DNA from 4 places in the Streptomyces sp. NPDC060035 genome. Region 1 is predicted to be linked to each of the others. Evidence: riboswitches for the same ligand, from Rfam matches in the RefSeq annotation. Region 1 holds a riboswitch; each other region holds the start of a gene.
What was found. Region 1 has a riboswitch for cyclic di-AMP ahead of ACFWBQ_RS35575 (M23 family metallopeptidase). Riboswitches for the same ligand answer to the same signal wherever they lie in the genome.

Region 1 (4,295 bases):
AATTCGGGCAGCAAAAAGAAAGCCCTCCCGAATTCTCTTCTTTGTATACGGCGCCATTGTTAATGCCGGACACCTGCGATGTTTACAGAAGGTTGCGAAGTCCTCACCCGGGCCTGGCCGGGTGTGCGGCCCGCCCGGTCCGTGTGCCGCAGCCGGTGGGCGGCGGTGGCCCGCTCGGCGTGCTGGGCGGCGAGCATCCTGGCCCGCTCCGCGTCACCGCGCGTCACCGCGTCCACGATGGCGCCGTGCTCGGCCCAGGAATCGGCGGGACGGACCGGCTGCTCGACTGCGTACATCCAGGCGATCTTGTGCCGGAGCTGGGTGAGCAGCGCGATGAGGGCGGGGCTGCCCGACGCCTGCGCCAGCGTCTCGTGGAACCAGCCGCCGAGCGAGCGCAGATCCTCCCCCTCACCCCGGCGAACCCGCTCCTGCCCCAGCCTGACCAGGCCTCGCAGCACCTTCAGATGCGCCTCGGTGCGACGCTGAGCGGCGCGCGCGGCACCCAACGGCTCCAGGAGCATCCGGATCTCCAGGAGGTCGGCGGCCTCCTGGTCCGTGGGCTCGGCGACACAGGCACCGGCGTGCCGGCGGGTGACGACGAACCCCTCGGACTCCAGGGTGCGCAGTGCCTCGCGTACCGGGACACGGGAGACCCCGTAACGACGTGCGAGCACCTCCTCGGTGAGGCGGCTGCCGCGTTCGAAGACACCGGAGACGATGTCGTCACGGATTGCCGTGCATACCGAATGCGCGGGAATGCGCATGTCCGAACCTCCGCCTTAATCCCCGCGAAACGCGGCCGATCGACGCCTGTTCTGTGACTCTATTGCAATCAGCCGCAATTTCCGATGGCAGAGCGGAATCCATGGATATCTTCTGGCCGGTGAGTACTTCTGCGGAGCTCCGGAGCGAAGCCTTCCCGGGGCGGCACGACGAAGGCCCCGGCGGGGTGCCGGGGCCTTCGGGAAGCTGTGCGGTGCGAGGTCTCAGACCTGGAGACCGTGTGCGCGGAGGTAGGCGACAGGGTCCATGTCGGACCCGTACTCCGGGGTGGTCCGCGCCTCGAAGTGCAGGTGCGGTCCGGTGGAGTTGCCGGTCGAGCCCGACAGGCCTATCTGCTGCCCCGAGGTGACACTCTGTCCGACGGAGACGCCGATCGAGGAGAGGTGGCCGTACTGCGTGTACGTGCCGTCCGTCATCCGGAGCACGATGTTGTTGCCGTACGCGCCTCCCCAGCCCGCCTCGACGACCGTACCGGCGCCGACTGCGACGACGGAGCTGCCGGACGCGGCGCGGAAGTCCACGCCCGAGTGGCTGCCGGAGGACCAGAGGGCCCCGCCGGACTTGTAGGCGGTGGTCACGTAGGAGCCGGCTACCGGGAGGTGGAAGGCGTTCAGCCGGGCGCGCTCCGCGGCGCGGGCGGCGCGGGCCTTGGCCTCACGGACCTCCTTGGCGCGGGCTTCGGCCTTGCGCTTCGCCTCGGCCTTGGCCTTCGCCCTGGCCGCAGCTTCGGCCTTCGCCTTCGCCGCCACGTCGGCCTGGTGCTGCTGCGCCTCGGCCTGGGCGTCGATCTGGGCAGCGAGGGTGGTGTCGATGGCAACGGCCTGGGTCAGCCCGGTGTTGCTGACGGTGAGGGTCTCGGAGTCCGCGGCGAGAGCCGGGGAGGCCATACCGCCGATGACACCGGTGGTGGCCAGAGCCGCGATTCCGGCGACCCTCGCGCTGCTGCGCGTCAGGCGGCTCGGGGCACGGTGCTTCCCGGTGGCACGGGTGAACGCCATGGAGGGGCTGATCCTTTCCTTCCTTCTCGCCTACCGGGTTAGCTGACGGGTTCGGAGCAGGAAGGTCTCCTACGGACCCCTCCGCCTCGTACGAGACGCAGGCATCCGATTCACCCCAGGGACTGCGTGGGTCCCCGGCTCCCCAGGCTCGCGCCTGACGGGGACTCGGCGATGACTGTCCGGCGCCGCGGATGCGGCATACGTCTGGCGGACAGCCGAGCCGACGCTAGGCCGGGCGACTTTCAATCACCAAACGGACAGGCCGCTTTGTCGCACATCCCACAGGTCATACATGAATGTTCTTCGTAAAGTCGGACAAAAAGTAGAACCCCGGCGAGAACGTACTCGCCGGGGTCCGCTCTGTACTGCTTTGTCAGCCGCTGACGACCGATACTTCGCCGATACCCAGCGCCCTGACGGGCTCAGCGATCTGCGAAGCGTCTCCCACGAGGACCGTGACGAGCCGTTCCACGGGGAACGCGTTGACCACCGCGGCCGTCGCCTCCACCGTGCCGGTCTCGGCCAGGCGTGCGTACAGCTGTGCCTGGTAGTCGTCCGGGAGGTGCTGCTCCACCTGGTCGGCGAGGGTGCCCGCGACCGATGCCGCCGTCTCGAACTTCAGCGGGGCGACCCCCACGAGGTTCTGTACGGCAGTCTCACGCTCGGCATCCGTGAGCCCCTCGGCCGCCAGGGTGCGCAGGACCTTCCAGAGGTCGTCCAGGGCCGGCCCCGTGGACTCCGTGTCCACGGAGCCGCTGATGGCGAGCATCGCGGCGCCGGTCGCGCCGGAGGAAGACCCCGGTGCCGTCGAACGCAGTACCTGGCCGAAGGCCCGGACCCCGTAGGTGTAGCCCTTCTCCTCGCGCAGGACGCGGTCCAGCCGGGAGGTGAGGGTGCCGCCCAGGCAGTACGTGCCCAGCACCTGGGCGGGCCACACGCTGTCGTGCCGGTCGGCGCCGATCCGGCCGATCAGCAGCTGCGTCTGCACGGCTCCGGGACGGTCCACGATCACCACTCGGCCGGTGTCGTCCGCGGTGATCGGCGGCACCGGGCGTGACTGGCCGGCGTTGCCCGCCCAGTCGCCGATGGTGTCCGCGAGCAGCGTGTCCAGATCGACCCCGGTGAGATCACCGACAATGACGGCCGTCGCGGTGGACGGGCGGACATGGGCGTCGTAGAAGGCGCGCACGCCCGCTGCGTCGATCCGGCGCACCGTCTCCTCGGTGCCCTGGCGCGGACGGGACATCCGAGCCGTGGCGGGGAAGAGCTCCTTGGAGAGCTGCTTGGCGGCACGCCGGGCAGGGTTGGCCTGCTCGTGCGGAATCTCGTCGAGCCGGTTGCCCACCAGGCGCTCCACCTCGCTCTCGGTGAAGGCCGGTGCCCGCAGCGCTTCCGCGACCAGACCGAGCGCCTTGGAGAGCCGGGAGACCGGGACCTCCAGGGAGACCCGGACGCCGGGGTGGTCGGCGTGCGCGTCGAGCGTGGCGCCGCAGCGCTCCAGCTCGGCGGCGAACTCCTCCGCGGAGTGCTTGTCGGTGCCCTCGGACAGCGCACGCGCCATGATCGTGGCCACGCCGTCCAGGCCCTCGGGCTCGGCGTCGAGCGGCGCGTCCAGGTGGATCTCCACGGCGACGACCTGCTGGCCGGGGCGGTGGCAGCGCAGCACGGTCAGGCCGTTGGGCAGAGCGCCGCGATCGGGTGCGGGAAAGGCCCAGGGCCTGGCCTCGCCTGCGGTCGGCTGCGGGTGGTACTCCATCGCTACTCCAGTCACGGCGGCGTCGGTCACTTGCCGGCCCCCTCGTGGTCGTCGGTGCCTGCGGCATCCTCGGTCTCGTCCGCCGGCTCGACCGGCTCGTAGACCAGGACCGCCCGGTTGTCGGGACGCAGATGCGCCTGGGCGGCCGCCTGGACCTCCTGCGCGGTGACGTCGAGCACCCGCTGCACCGCGGTCAGGGCGAGCTGAGGGTCGCCGAACAGCACGGCGTACCTGCACAGTTCGTCGGCGCGGCCCGCGACCGTGCCGAGCCTGTCCAGCCACTCGCGCTCCAACTGGGCCTGCGCCCGCTCCATTTCCTCGGGCGTGGGGCCCTCGGCTGCGAAGCGGGCCAGCTCCTCGTCGACGGCCGTCTCGATCTGCGGCACCTCGACGCCACCGGACGTCTTGACGTCCAGCCAGCCCAGTGAGGGCGCTCCGGAGAGCCTGAGCAGCCCGAATCCCGCAGCCACCGCCGTACGGTCGCGGCGGACCAGGCGGTTGTGCAGCCGGGACGACTCGCCGCCGCCGAGCACGGTCAGCGCCAGGTCTGCGGCGTCACACTCGCGAGTGCCGTCGTGCGGCAGCCTGTAGGCGGCCATCAGCGCACGCGCGGGAACCTCCTCTTCGACCACTTCGCGCAGCTGCTCGCCGATGGTGCCGGGCAGTGTGCCGTCGCGCGGCGGCTGCTTGCCGTCGTGCGAGGGGATGGAGCCGAAGTACTTCTCGATCCAGGCGAGCGTCTGCTCCGGGTCGATGTC
Region 2 (4,295 bases), on a different contig from region 1:
ACTGTGGATCGAGGGCTGGGCGTCCTCCCTGCGCGATCAGGCACTGCGCGAGGTGGCCGGAGATCTCGACCAGCAGTGGAAGGCGGAGCTGGCCGAGGTCATCGAAGAGGGCGCCGCAGCCGGTGAGTTCGACTGCGACGATCCGATGTCCGTGGCCTGGCGGCTGACCGCTCTCCTGGACGGGCTGGCCGTCCAGATGACGTCGTACGCGGGTCCGCTCTCCCGGACCACCATGCTGCGGTGGACCGAGGAGGCGCTCGCCCGTGAACTCGGCATCGATCATGACGTCCTGACGGCCTGACCCCTACGACGGCAGCTCCCGGCGCGCGCTCGGCCCGGTACGGTTACCCGCCACGGACACACTCGGTGGAACAGCCCCGCCCCGGCGCTCCCTCCCCGCCATCACTCGCTGAATGCACTGGTCACGAGCGTCAGAAACGCGCGTGACCAGTGCACCCGGAGGTACTCAGAGCGGGAGCAGGTCGGGGCGTTTGGCCTCGACGTGGTCGCCGGAGGATTCACCGCGCAGGCGTCGCCCGATCCACGGGACGAGATACTCGCGGGCCCACTGGATGTCGTCGCGGCGCACCTCGAGCGCACCTCGCTGTGCCTGCGGAGGCCACACCTGGTCGGGGTCGGCCGGCACATCGAGGCCGAGGACCTGGGCGGCACGGAGCGCGACCCGGGTGTGTCCCTCTGCCGAAAGGTGCAGCCGGTCGTTGTCCCAGGCACGCCTGTCCTGCACGGAGCGGAGCGACCACAGGTCCAGGACCGGACAGTCGTAGCGGTCGGCGATGGACCGTACGTGGGCGGTGTATGTGGCGATCTTGCCCCGAAGGTGCCGGAGCACGGGAACACCACGGGTGTCGAAGCCGGTGGTGATCATGACGGTGCCGACCGACCGGGTCAGGTCGGCGACCGCGCGCTCGAAACGTTCGGCCACGTCGTCCGGGTCGGTGCCGGGCCGGATGATGTCGTTGCCGCCCGCGCAGAAGCTCACCAGATCCGGTGCAAGCTCCTTGGCGCGGGGGACCTGTTCCTCGACTATCTGGTCGAGGAGGCGTCCGCGTACGGCGAGATTGGCGTACCGGAAGTTCCCGTGCGGGTCGTCCGCGGGGCCGGCCGCTGCATCGGGGACAAGGAGCTGGTCCGCCAGGATGACCGCGAACCGGTCCGCCCAGCCGAGGAGCGTCCCGTCGGGGCCGGGGTCTCCGACTCCCTCGGTGAAGCTGTCGCCAATCGCTGCGTACGACCCGATGGTGCCTCGTTGTCTGTTTCTCGAATCGTCTGCCACAAGCGCACATCCTGCACCTTCGAATGTGACTTACGCGACCGTAATAAGGGGTTGACGGGTGGTGAGAAAGACCACCCGGTCAGGTTTTGGTAAAGCCGGAATAAGCAGAGGGGCGGTGCGCCGCCGCGCACCGCCCCTCTCGAGCTGACTACCGAGCCGTCCGACTGCGTCAGATGGAGACGCCGTGCGAGCGCAGGTAGGCGATCGGGTCGACGTCCGAGCCGTAGCTCGGGCCGGTGCGGACCTCGAAGTGGAGGTGCGGGCCGGTGGAGTTGCCGGTGGAGCCGGAGAGGCCGATCTGCTGGCCGCCGGTGACGGTCTGGCCTGCCGAGACGCCGAGCGACGACAGGTGGGCGTACTGGGAGTACATGCCGTCGTCGTGCTTGATGACGATCTCGTTGCCGTACGCACCGCTCGAGCCCGCGGAGACCACGGTGCCCGGACCGATCGACCGGACGCTGGTGCCGGAGGCGGCCTGGAAGTCGGAGCCGGTGTGGTAGCCGCTGGACCAGCTGGAGCCGGCGACGCGGTACTGGGTGGAGACACTGGCGTTGGCCACCGGAGTGGTGTAGCCGGAGCTGTTGCTCTCCGAAGCGCCGGTGGAGTCAGCGGTGTTGGCGGCCGTCGACGTCTTCTCGGCCGGAGCGGAGGCCTTCGGGGCCGGCTCCGCCTTCGAGGGGGCAGCCTTGGAGGGGGCGGACTCCGTGGCGGAGCCGGTTGCCTTGACCCCGAGGGTCAGCTTCATACCCGGGAAGATCAGGCTCGGGTTGCCGCCGACGACCTCTCGGTTGTCCTTGTACAGCTTCTCCCAGCCGCCCTTGACCTTCTGGTCGGCTGCGATCTTCGCGAGATAGTCGCCGGAGACCACGGAGTAGGTCTTGGGGGCGCTCTGCTTCTTGGCCACGGAGGCGGCCGGCGCGTTGTGCGCCGCAGCGGCGGCCGCGGGCTTGGCGGCAGGCGCGGACTGCTCCGCGGCGTGGGCACCGGTGGCGCCGAGCAGCGGCAGGGCGAGGACGGCGCCGCCGGTCCCTGCGGCGAGGACGCCGCGGGCGATCGGGTTGGCCTTCGTACGACGGTGCTTACCCTTTGCGGGCATGGGGAATTCCTCTCCGGCGCCTGCGAGGTGAGCTGTCGGGTTCGGACTGGAGATGCCCGGCCGCGCTGGACGCGACTTAACCCCGAGCCGTTCCGGATCCCTCCGGTCGGCGGCTTACCTGGTTCCCCCGCTCCTGCCACACGTGAGTCGGTGCGGATTCCGGGCGGCGGCAGGATTAGGCGTTCCGTCCGGATTGCGGTGACCGTAAGCGAGTCGGGACGCCGGGAACAAGCCATCGATTGCGTTCCGGAATGAGCGCTTCAATTCCGGTTCCGAATTCCGGTCACACTCCGTGGATTACGGATCTTGGCTTTCCGCGCGGCGTATGGATTACCTCTCGGCAGTTTCGCCACACACCGTCACGGATATGATCCCGCTCACCTGCCGCCTCCCATCTCCGGTGCAAGCGGGGCATGTTCCGCTAAATGCACCAATACGGACATGTCATGCCCGCCACCCCGCAGGCACCCCGACCGGAAAGCATCGGAGGCCGAGACGATTGCCTGATGAATCCATGTCGTATCGTCGCGGGCGTGCCCCCGTCGGCGAGCGGCGCCGGCGCCAGACACTCCAGGAGTCCTTGTGACGCAGCAGCTGCCAGAGGTTCCGTCGACAGACGCCGAGCTGACCGGTGTCCGCAACTTCCGCGACGTGGGCGGTCTCCCGACCACGGACGGCGGCAGGGTGCGGTACGGGCGCCTCTACCGCAGCGGTCATCTGGCGCACGCCACCGAGGCGGACACCGCGTTCCTGGCCGGCCTCGGCCTGCACACGGTCTTCGACTTCCGCAACGCCGCCGACCACAAGCTCGACGGCCGCGACGTGGAACTGCCCGGGGTCCGGAATGTCAGCATTCCGCTCTCCGACCCGGCCGACGGCGCCGAGTTCTGGCGACTGGTACGCGACGGCAATATCCAGCAGTTGCGATCGATCCTCGCCGACGGCAAGGGGACGGTCCGCATGATCGCGTCGTACCGGTCGATCATCACGGACCGCACCGCGGAGCACAGCAGGGTGCTGCACGCGCTGGCCGAGGACAGCGTGCCGGCGCTGATGCACTGCGCGGCGGGCAAGGACCGGGCGGGCCTGTCGATCGCGGTCTCGCTGCTGGCCGTCGGCGTGGAGAAGGAGGCCGTCGAGGCCGACTACCTCAAGTCCAACGACGCACATCGCCGCTACAAGGTGCGGCGCAGCGACACGTCGTCGGCGGGGATGTCGGACGAGGTGATGGAGCTCCTCAACCCGCTCTTCGGCGCGCATTCCGAGTACCTCGCAGCCGCCTTCACCGCGATCGAGGAGACCTGGGGCGGTACGGACCGCTATCTCAGCGAGGGGCTGAAGCTCGCACCCGAAACCCGCGAGCGACTGCGCGAGCGCCTCGTCGAGGAGGCGTAGCGCAGGCGGTCAGCCCTTGCCCGCCACGGTGAACAGAAGAAAGAGGAAGGCCGCGACGACGTGGCCGGCCACCAGGTAGGCGAAGAGCCGGATGACCACGCCACGGGGCATCTTCCGCTCCTGCGTGTCCTGGTTCTTCTGCAGACGCGGAGTGAGCGGGTCGTAGTGCTCCGAATCGGACATGACAGTCCTCTCTTTCGACCGCTCGGGCCGAGGTAGCCGGTGTGCGGCAGGGATAAGCGGGGCGTGCGGGGTCAGCGGAGGTGCGTCCCGCCGCCCAGGCACAGCTCCGCCGAGGGGCTCTGCAGCAGGGTGTGGACGAAGAGCAGCTCGGCTCCCCCACGGTCGGGTGCCGCGATCCGGTGCGGGGTGAGCGAGTCGAAGTGCGCGCCGTCCCCCGGACCGAGGTCGTGCACGGTCTCCCCCAGGCTCAGCCGCAGCCGCCCGTCCAGGACGTACAGCCACTCCTCGCCCGGATGGACGCGCACGAGATCACCCTGGACCCCGTAG
Region 3 (4,295 bases), on a different contig from region 1:
TCTGTGCCGCCAGGATCTGCCTGCTGTAGCGGCCGACGGGGACTTCGGGTGCGGCGAGGACGACCTTGAGCCGGGTGTCGGCGAGGTCCCCGAGGTTCTCGATCCCCTCGGGGTTGCCCTCGCCGGTGGCGATGACGAGGCGGTTCCTGGCAACCACCGTCGCGGTACCCGTGTCCGCCTTCAGGCCGTCCATCGTCCTGGTGTCGGCGGTGACCAGGGCATCGGCGGGCGCGCCCTGCTCGACCTGGGCGGCGAGCTCCTGCGAGCCGGCGAAGGAGAACGTCACCTCGGTCCCGGGGTGCTCCTTCTCGTACGCGGCACCGGCGGTTTTGAAGACGTCGGTGAGCGAGGAGGCGGCGAGCACGGTCAGTTCGGTCTTCGCGGCACCGGAGTCGTTCTGCTCCTCGTCGCTGCCGCATGCGGCCGTCGCGGCGAGCAGTGCCGCGGTCAGGACCGCGGCACTGGCACGGCGTCCTGTGAAGGGGAGGGACATGAGGGTGGGACTCCTTCGGAGGTGGCGGCGGCCTGCCCGGCTGCCGGCCGCCGGTCAGGTGCGGTCGATGTGTACGCTGGTCGATTTCACCCGGGCAGTGGCCTGCATGCCGACCTCAAGTCCCAGCTCCTCCACGGCTTCTCGGGTGAGGAGCGAGACGAGCCGGTGCGGGCCGGCCTGGATGTCGACCTGAGCCGCGACGTCGCCGAGCTTGACCGCGGTGACGATGCCGGGGAAGGCGTTCCGGGCCGAGGTGTAGGGGACCTCTTCCTCGGTGGTTCCGGCCTGGGCGACCTCGATCGAGAACGCGGCCAGATCGCGGCCGTCGATGAGGCGTCGGCCGCCTTCGTCGCGATGGGTGGCGACCCTGCCGGCATCCGCCCAGCGGCGCGCGGTGTCCGGGCTGACGCCGAGCAGACGCGCCGCCTGTCCGATGGTGTAGGACTGCATGTGCCACACCCTAGGTTCGCTGAGCTCGTATTTACAACCTTTTGGGTGAAGCTACATGGCAGATGCGTTCCTCCTTGGAGGAATGGTGTTCCCGTCGGGACGTGTGGGGTGCGGCTGTCAGCAGGACCAGGGCAGCGCCCGGTCCGGTGCTCAGTGCGGCCGCCAGGTGAGCTTGCCGCCGCCCACCCATCGCACCGTGGCGGGGTCATCGAGGTCATGGACCGTGATCCCGGCCGCGACGGCGAGGAAGAGCACGTCCGTCATGGCCGTCGCCCTGCCGACGATTTCCCCGTTGATCTCCACGATGCGGAAGGGCGGATCTCCTGGCTGAACGGCCAGGACCGTGATCGGCGGGTTCGAGGGGTGAGGGTTCGGGCTTTCGGTCATGCACAGATCTGTTCCACGCGGACGCCCGTGATATGCCCCTGAACAGAACTAATGAGCTGTATGCCCGATTTAGTCGTTTTTAGGGATTGATCCCGTCATTCATAAGGGCCATTTCGTGCGGCCTGTGAACTTTCGGCACAGAACAAATCGCCCTTATCGGACTCCGTGACCAGGGTCACCTCCCGCGCCGGCGACGTCGTGAGGCGTCGGCCGGTTCCCTTCTGCGCCAAGAAAATTGGCTGCGCGGTGTGGGGTCGATTACACGAATTTCCGTGAATCGATCTTGTAAATGAATTGTGATCACCAATTCGGGGCTTGTTCCTTTCGGTATTTCTCGCTTACGGTCACCCTCAATCCGGATGGAACGCCGAATCCTGCCGCCGTCCGGGAACCCGACCACTCACGTACGGCAGGAGCGGGGGACCCAGGTAAGCGCCGATCCGGTATCCGGATCGGCTCGGGGTGAAGTCGCATTCACGTGCGGCCGGGCATCTCCAGCCCGAACCCGACAGCTCACTTCGCAGGCGGCGGAGAGGAATTCACCATGCCCGAAAAGGGTAAGCACCGTCGTTCCAGGACCAGTTCGCTGACCCGCGGCATCATCGCCGTGAGCACGGGCGGAGTCGCCCTGGCCCTCCCCGTGATCGGTGCGACCGGAGCCTTCGCGGCACCGGCACAGTCGGTCGCCGTCGAAAAGGCGTCGACGTCGACTGCCGCGTCCGGAAAGGGAATTGCCGCGCAGAAGTCCGCGCCTGTCACCTATTCCGTGATCTTGGGCGATTCTCTTTCCAAGATCGCACGCGGACATTCCGTGAGCGGTGGCTGGCAGGAGCTGTACAAGGACAATCGCGCGGCTGTCGGTGACAACCCCGACCTGATTCGCCCCGGTCTGAAGCTGACCATTGGCGCCAAGGCCGGGAACAAGGCGGCGGACAAGGCCGCAACGGCGAGCAAGGCCGATTCCAAGGCCTCCGGCGCCTCGGACCGTGCCGAGAAGAGCGCCGACCGCGCGGACCGTTCGGAGCGCACGAGCACGCCGGTCGCCGCGAAGGGCGCACCCGCCGCCGCTCCTGCGGCCCAGCCGGCCACGTACACGAACGACCTCGACGGCTGGATCAAGGAGTCGCTGGCGGTCATGGCCGAGCACGGCATCCCCGGCAGCTACGACGGCATCCACCGCAACGTCATGCGTGAGTCCTCGGGCAACCCGATGGCCATCAACAACTGGGACTCGAACGCCGTCGCAGGTATCCCGTCCAAGGGTCTTCTGCAGGTCATCGACCCGACCTTCCAGGCCTACCACGTGGCCGGTACGTCGACGGACAGCTACGACCCGGTCGCCAACATCACGGCCGCGTGCAACTACGCCGCCGACCGGTACGGCTCGATCGACAACGTCTTCGGGGCCTACTGACGCACGGCTGTGTGACAGCGGAGCAACGTCGACGGGTGGTGCGGGTTCGGACGAACCCGCACCACCCGTCGTCCGTTTCCGGCCTCCTGCGCCGGTCCTGCGACTTCAGGTGGTGCAGCACCGCGAGGACCCGACGGCTGTACTCCGTGGTGCTCGGCAGCTCCAGCTTGTCGAACACGGAGCCGCTGCTTCTCGACCGAACTCAGCGACAGGTGCAGCTGCTGCGCGATGGCCGCGTTGGTGCGGCCCTGTGCCAGCTCCAGCTCCTGCAGGACCGTGCGCTCCCGGGGCGTCAGCCCGGCCGGCGGATCGCTGTGGGTACTGCGGAGCACCAACTGCCGTACGACTTCGGGGTCGAGCTCGTCCGGGACCACCCAGGATGTCCACGAGATCGGCCGCCCAGCCGGCAACACCGTCCGCGGGTTCCCGGGGAAGGGCAAGCAGTACGTGATCCATGAGCGGTCTCCCGGCCGACGGCATGAGACGCGCGGGGTCCGCCACGCCTCTCCGGAAACGCCAGGGAGCGCAGCGCTGCGCCGGTACGAGGGTTGCCGTCGTGCTCGGTGCGATTCACCGCACAGGGCGCCCTGCGGGTTCCCGCAGGGTGGAGACGGAGTGCCGGGCCGTCGGGCCGGGGACCGGGCGGACCGCCGCAGCGCCGTTCGACGGGCACGCGGGGAAGACCTATGAGCTGACGGGCCCGCGCCCCGTACGCCCCGGGAACGCGCCGAGGTGCTCGGCGAGTCGGTCCGCTTTCATCGAGCAGACCCGTGACGAGGCACAACCGCAGATGCTGTTGTTCATGCCGGAGTCCGTGGTCGCCACCACGTCGGCCGTCCTCGGTGAGCCCACCCCTGCCGAGCAGCGGATCGGCCCGACATCGAGCAGGTCCTCGGCCTCGCGCCCCGTGGCTTCGCCGACCGGGTACGAGCGCGATGTCGCCGCCTTCCGGCAGTGCGCCTCGGCGCCGGGTGAACCGCGGTGACTGGTCTCGTACAGCTTCGTCGTCCATACTGCCCGCCGTGGAGCAGCGCATAGATTCGAACACCAAGCCCGAGTTCGCCGCGGGAACAGACCCGGCGTACATCCCCGGCCTGACGGCCCCTGCCCCCGCGCGGACGGAGGGGGAAGCGGAGAAGGCGCCGGAGGAGTCCGACGTGCTCGAGGAGAGCGCCGCCGAGGACGATTCCGCGGCTGTCGCCGATGAGGCGGCGGCGCCGCAGGACACGCAGCCGAAGCCTGACGACGCGGAGGTACGGGAGGAGTCCGACGAGGCGCCGGAAGAGACGGAGGCGTCGGAAGAGGCGGATGGCCCGGTCTTCGAGGTCAGCGACCGGCGCGGATCCATCAGGGTGGCCCGCGAGGGTGTCCGGTTCCGGCTGGACGACCAGGAGGCGGAGTTCGACTGGGCGGAGATCGGTGCGGTCGAGGTCAAGACCGCCCGCTTCGGGCGCCGGTTCACCGTCACGGTCCATCTGTCGAGCCGCAGGTGGTTCAACGCCGAGGTCGAGGCCGCTGCCAGGAGCAGTCTCAAGGAGTGGACGGCGGAAC
Region 4 (4,295 bases), on a different contig from region 1:
CCAATATCTTCATCGCCACACTCTGGACCTGAGCCCGGCTGCCTTCCGGGCCCGGTGCCTACCGGGCCCGTAGGCATCCCGTGCGTCTGTGTGTCTCTGCTTCCGTGCGCTCGTGCGTCTGTGGTGCTTCTACGCGGGGCGAACGCTGCCGTAGATCGGCATGTAGTAGATCGATTCCTCGCGCACGTTCGCACCCGGCTTCGGCGCGTGGATCATCATCCCGTCGCCCTTGTAGATGCCGACGTGACTGATGTCGTCGTAGAAGAAGACCAGGTCCCCCGGCTTCAGGTCCGCCGTGGCCACCCGGGTGCCGACCTCGACCTGGTCCCAGGTCGTGCGGGGCAGGTCGACGCCCGCCGCCTTCCACGCGGCCTGCGTCAGCCCGGAGCAGTCGTACGAGGACGGGCCCGTCGCACCCCAGACGTACGGCTTGCCGATCTGGTCCCGCGCGAAGGCCAGCACCTTGTCCGCCTTCGACGCGTAACTGCTGTCGGAGCCGGTGCCGGTTCCGGTGTCCGCCTCCCCCTGCGAGGCCTCCTCCTCGGCCGCCCGGTCGGCCTCCGCCTTCGCGGCGGCGGCCTGCTGGCGCGCGAGCTCCTCCGCCTTGCGCTCGGCCTCCGCCTCCTTCTTGCGTTCCAGCTCCGCGAGCCGCGCCTTCTCCTCGGCGGTCAGCTCCGACAGCAGCGTGCGTGCCTCGGCGAGCTTGCTCTGTACCTGCTGCTTGCTGGTGCGCAGCGTGGTCTGCGACTCGGTCAGCGTCTGCAGGCTCTTCGTCGCCTCGACCCGCTTGGTCGCCGCCTCGCTCTGCTGCGTACGGAAGTCGGCGACCGCCTTCTGCTGCTGGCTGGTCATCCGCGCCATCAGCTGGTCCTGGTCGAAGTAGGACTGCGGGTCGTCGGCGAGGAAGAACGTCGCGGTGGGGGCGATCGCACCGCTGCGGTACTGCGCGGCCGCGTAGTTGCCGAGTTCCCGGCGCGTCTCGTTCAGCTTGTCGGCGCGCTTGGCCGCAGCCTCGAGGAGCGCGTCGACCTTGGAGCGCTGCTGGGTGGAGGCGGTTTTCGCCATGTTGTACTGCTGGGTCGCTGTTCCCGCCTGCCGGTAGAGGTTGTCGACCTTCTTCTGCACTTCCTCGATGCTGGGCTTGGGCGCTGCCGGGGCGGCCGTCGCGCTCTGTGTGGAGAGCAGGGTGACGGAGGCGAGCGCCGCCGTCGTGAGCCCGACGGCAGGGGTGGTGGTGCGCATACGGGTGCGCGGCTTGCGATGCGACGCCAAGGCCGGCATCTCCTTCCGTGGACCGCCTACCGGGTTAGCTGTCGGGTTCGGGCGGAACGGAAGGCTGCCCTACGGTCCAGCGGGACGGACCGATTCACCCCGGTGCTGCGTGTGGGTCCCCGGTTCCGGACTCCCGCTCGGGAGTGACGGATTCGGCGGGGGTGCCCGCGCGGCGTGGTTCGCCTCAAGGGGGTACGGGTCACCCGTCGGAGCACGCTAGCCAACCCGTGGTGTCCCTGTGAAGGTTGATGTTCGATATGCCCGATACATTTTCGTGACCTTTCTGGATTACCCGGTCCCGCGGCGGGAAGAGCCGCCGAATTCCTACGCACCGTGGGTGATCCGTCTCCGTGCGCGCACGGATCGGGTCCTCGTGCGGAATGCGGCCCCGGGGTGTCGGTGCGGCGGCCTAGACTCGTCAGGCGATGAGCAGCCTCTTTGACGACAGTTTCCTGACCGGCCTCCAGCAAGCGGACGAGGGCCCCCCGCCACCCCCCGAGGACCACGCACCCGAAGCGGTGCCGGAGGATCTCTTCGGGGGTGTCTTCGACGGGCCCCCGCCGGCGCGCGAGGCCTACTATCGCGACGGCGCCCCGCGCCCCGTCATCGACTCCGCCGCGCTGCTCGACGGGCTGAACACCGAGCAGCGGGCCGCCGTCGTGCACGCGGGTTCCCCGCTCCTCATCGTCGCCGGGGCGGGCTCGGGCAAGACCCGGGTGCTGACGCACCGGATCGCGCATGTGCTGGCCGAGCGCGGGGTGCACCCGGGGCAGATCCTCGCGATCACCTTCACGAACAAGGCCGCGGGCGAGATGAAGGAACGTGTCGAGCAGCTCGTCGGACCGCGCGCCAACGCCATGTGGGTCATGACCTTCCACAGCGCGTGCGTGCGGATCCTGCGCCGCGAGTCGAAGCTCCTCGGTTTCACCTCGTCGTTCTCGATCTACGACGCCGCCGACTCCAAGCGGCTGATGGCGCTGGTCTGCCGCGATCTGGACCTCGACCCGAAGCGCTACCCCCCGAAGTCGTTCACGGCGAAGGTCTCGAACCTGAAGAACGAGCTGATCGACGAGGAGACCTTCGCCGGGCAGGCCGCGGACGGGTTCGAGAAGACGCTGGCCCAGGCCTACGCGCTCTACCAGGCACGGCTGCGCGAGGCCAACGCCCTGGACTTCGACGACATCATCATGACGACGGTGCACCTGCTCCAGGCGTTCCCCGATGTCGCCGAGCACTACCGCCGCCGCTTCCGGCACGTCATGGTCGACGAGTACCAGGACACCAACCACGCGCAGTACACCCTCGTACGCGAGCTGGTGGGTCCGGCGGGCGAGGCCGACGCCCCGGGCGAGCTGTGCGTCGTCGGTGACGCGGACCAGTCGATCTACGCCTTCCGCGGCGCGACCATCCGCAACATCCTCCAGTTCGAGGAGGATTACCCGGACGCGACCACGATCATGCTGGAGCAGAACTACCGCTCCACGCAGACGATCCTGTCCGCGGCCAACGCCGTCATCGAGCGCAACGAGAGCCGCCGCCCCAAGAACCTCTGGACGAATGCGGGCGCCGGCACCCGGATCACCGGCTATGTCGCCGACACCGAGCACGACGAGGCACAGTTCGTCGCCGACGAGATCGACCGGCTGACGGACGCCGGGGACGCGAAGGCGGGCGACGTCGCCGTCTTCTACCGTACGAACGCCCAGTCCCGTGTCTTCGAAGAGATCTTCATCCGTGTCGGACTGCCCTACAAGGTCGTCGGCGGAGTGCGCTTCTACGAGCGCAAGGAGGTCAGGGACGTTCTGGCCTACCTCAGGGTCCTCTCCAACCCCGAGGACACCGTCCCGCTGCGCCGCATCCTCAATGTGCCCAAGCGGGGCATCGGTGACCGGGCCGAGGCGATGATCGACGCCCTGTCGATGCGCGAGAAGATCTCCTTCCCGCAGGCGCTGCGCCGTGTCGACGAGGCGTACGGCATGGCGGCCCGCTCGTCGAACGCGGTGAAGCGGTTCAACACGCTGATGGAGGAGCTCCGCACGATCGTGGAGTCCGGTGCCGGACCGGCGGTCGTGCTGGAGGCCGTCATGGAGAGGACCGGCTATCTCGCCGAACTCCAGGCCTCCACCGACCCGCAGGACGAGACCCGGATCGAGAACCTCCAGGAGCTCGCCGCCGTCGCCCTCGAGTTCGAGCAGGAGCGGGCGGAGGAGGAGGGTGCGGGCACGCTCGCCGAGTTCCTGGAGAAGGTCGCGCTCGTCGCCGACGCCGACCAGATCCCCGACGAGGACGAGGACGGGTCCGGTGTCATCACGCTGATGACGCTGCACACCGCCAAGGGTCTCGAATTCCCGGTGGTGTTCCTGACGGGCATGGAGGACGGCGTCTTCCCGCACATGCGCTCGCTGGGACAGGTGAAGGAGCTCGAGGAGGAGCGCCGGCTCGCCTATGTGGGTATCACGCGTGCCCGTGAGCGGCTGTACCTGACCCGGGCCGCGATGCGCAGTGCGTGGGGTCAGCCCGCGTACAACCCGCCGTCGCGGTTCCTGGAGGAGATCCCGGACGAGCACCTGGAGTGGAAGCGCAAGGGGCCGATGGCCGCTCCGGCGGGACCGACGTCGGGGATCACGTCGTCGCTGTCCTCCTCGCGCTCCAAGTCGGGGCCCTCGGGCTTCGCGACCCGGCGCACCTCGGACAAGCCGGTGGTCACCCTGGTGGTCGGGGACCGGGTCACGCACGACCAGTTCGGTCTGGGCACGGTGACGGCGGTCGAGGGGTTCGGCGACCAGGCCAAGGCGACGGTCGACTTCGGGGACGAGCGACCGAAGAAGCTCCTCCTGCGGTACGCGCCGGTCCAGAAGCTGTAGGACTCAGTTGGGGTTGATGCCGTGGCTGCGGAGCCACGGCATCGGGTCGATCGCCGAGCCGCCGCCGGGCCGTACCTCGAAGTGCAGGTGCGGGCCGGTGGAGTTGCCCGAGTTCCCGGAGAACGCGATGACGTCGCCGGCCTTGACCGAGCCCGACCG

Region 2: another riboswitch for cyclic di-AMP. It lies ahead of ACFWBQ_RS00385 (peptidoglycan DD-metalloendopeptidase family protein); the one in region 1 lies ahead of ACFWBQ_RS35575 (M23 family metallopeptidase).
Region 3: another riboswitch for cyclic di-AMP. It lies ahead of ACFWBQ_RS08650 (transglycosylase SLT domain-containing protein); the one in region 1 lies ahead of ACFWBQ_RS35575 (M23 family metallopeptidase).
Region 4: another riboswitch for cyclic di-AMP. It lies ahead of ACFWBQ_RS35360 (NlpC/P60 family protein); the one in region 1 lies ahead of ACFWBQ_RS35575 (M23 family metallopeptidase).

Annotation. Positions count from the first base shown of each region.
Region 1 covers NZ_JBHWVO010000041.1:19,263-23,557, reverse strand. The annotation lists gene ACFWBQ_RS35580 (GntR family transcriptional regulator) at 60-764, opposite strand; gene ACFWBQ_RS35575 (M23 family metallopeptidase) at 987-1,781, opposite strand; cyclic di-AMP (ydaO/yuaA leader) riboswitch at 1,794-1,962, opposite strand; gene ACFWBQ_RS35570 (M16 family metallopeptidase) at 2,155-3,537, opposite strand; gene ACFWBQ_RS35565 (M16 family metallopeptidase) at 3,564-4,295, opposite strand, start outside.
Region 2 covers NZ_JBHWVO010000001.1:77,523-81,817, forward strand. The annotation lists gene ACFWBQ_RS00375 (TetR/AcrR family transcriptional regulator) at 1-301, shown strand, start outside; gene ACFWBQ_RS00380 (SGNH/GDSL hydrolase family protein) at 467-1,294, opposite strand; gene ACFWBQ_RS00385 (peptidoglycan DD-metalloendopeptidase family protein) at 1,464-2,390, opposite strand; cyclic di-AMP (ydaO/yuaA leader) riboswitch at 2,395-2,553, opposite strand; gene ACFWBQ_RS00390 (tyrosine-protein phosphatase) at 2,973-3,785, shown strand; gene ACFWBQ_RS00395 (DUF6126 family protein) at 3,795-3,968, opposite strand; gene ACFWBQ_RS00400 (helix-turn-helix domain-containing protein) at 4,040-4,295, opposite strand, start outside.
Region 3 covers NZ_JBHWVO010000004.1:314,596-318,890, reverse strand. The annotation lists gene modA (molybdate ABC transporter substrate-binding protein) at 1-493, opposite strand, end outside; gene ACFWBQ_RS08660 (molybdopterin-binding protein) at 548-943, opposite strand; gene ACFWBQ_RS08655 (hypothetical protein) at 1,094-1,330, opposite strand; cyclic di-AMP (ydaO/yuaA leader) riboswitch at 1,686-1,870, shown strand; gene ACFWBQ_RS08650 (transglycosylase SLT domain-containing protein) at 1,875-2,744, shown strand; partial or broken gene ACFWBQ_RS08645 (response regulator transcription factor) at 2,845-3,103, opposite strand; gene ACFWBQ_RS08640 (hypothetical protein) at 3,547-3,729, shown strand; gene ACFWBQ_RS08635 (hypothetical protein) at 3,767-4,295, shown strand, end outside.
Region 4 covers NZ_JBHWVO010000040.1:14,612-18,906, reverse strand. The annotation lists gene ACFWBQ_RS35365 (hypothetical protein) at 1-32, shown strand, start outside; gene ACFWBQ_RS35360 (NlpC/P60 family protein) at 130-1,281, opposite strand; cyclic di-AMP (ydaO/yuaA leader) riboswitch at 1,280-1,440, opposite strand; gene pcrA (DNA helicase PcrA) at 1,698-4,136, shown strand; gene ACFWBQ_RS35350 (peptidoglycan DD-metalloendopeptidase family protein) at 4,140-4,295, opposite strand, start outside.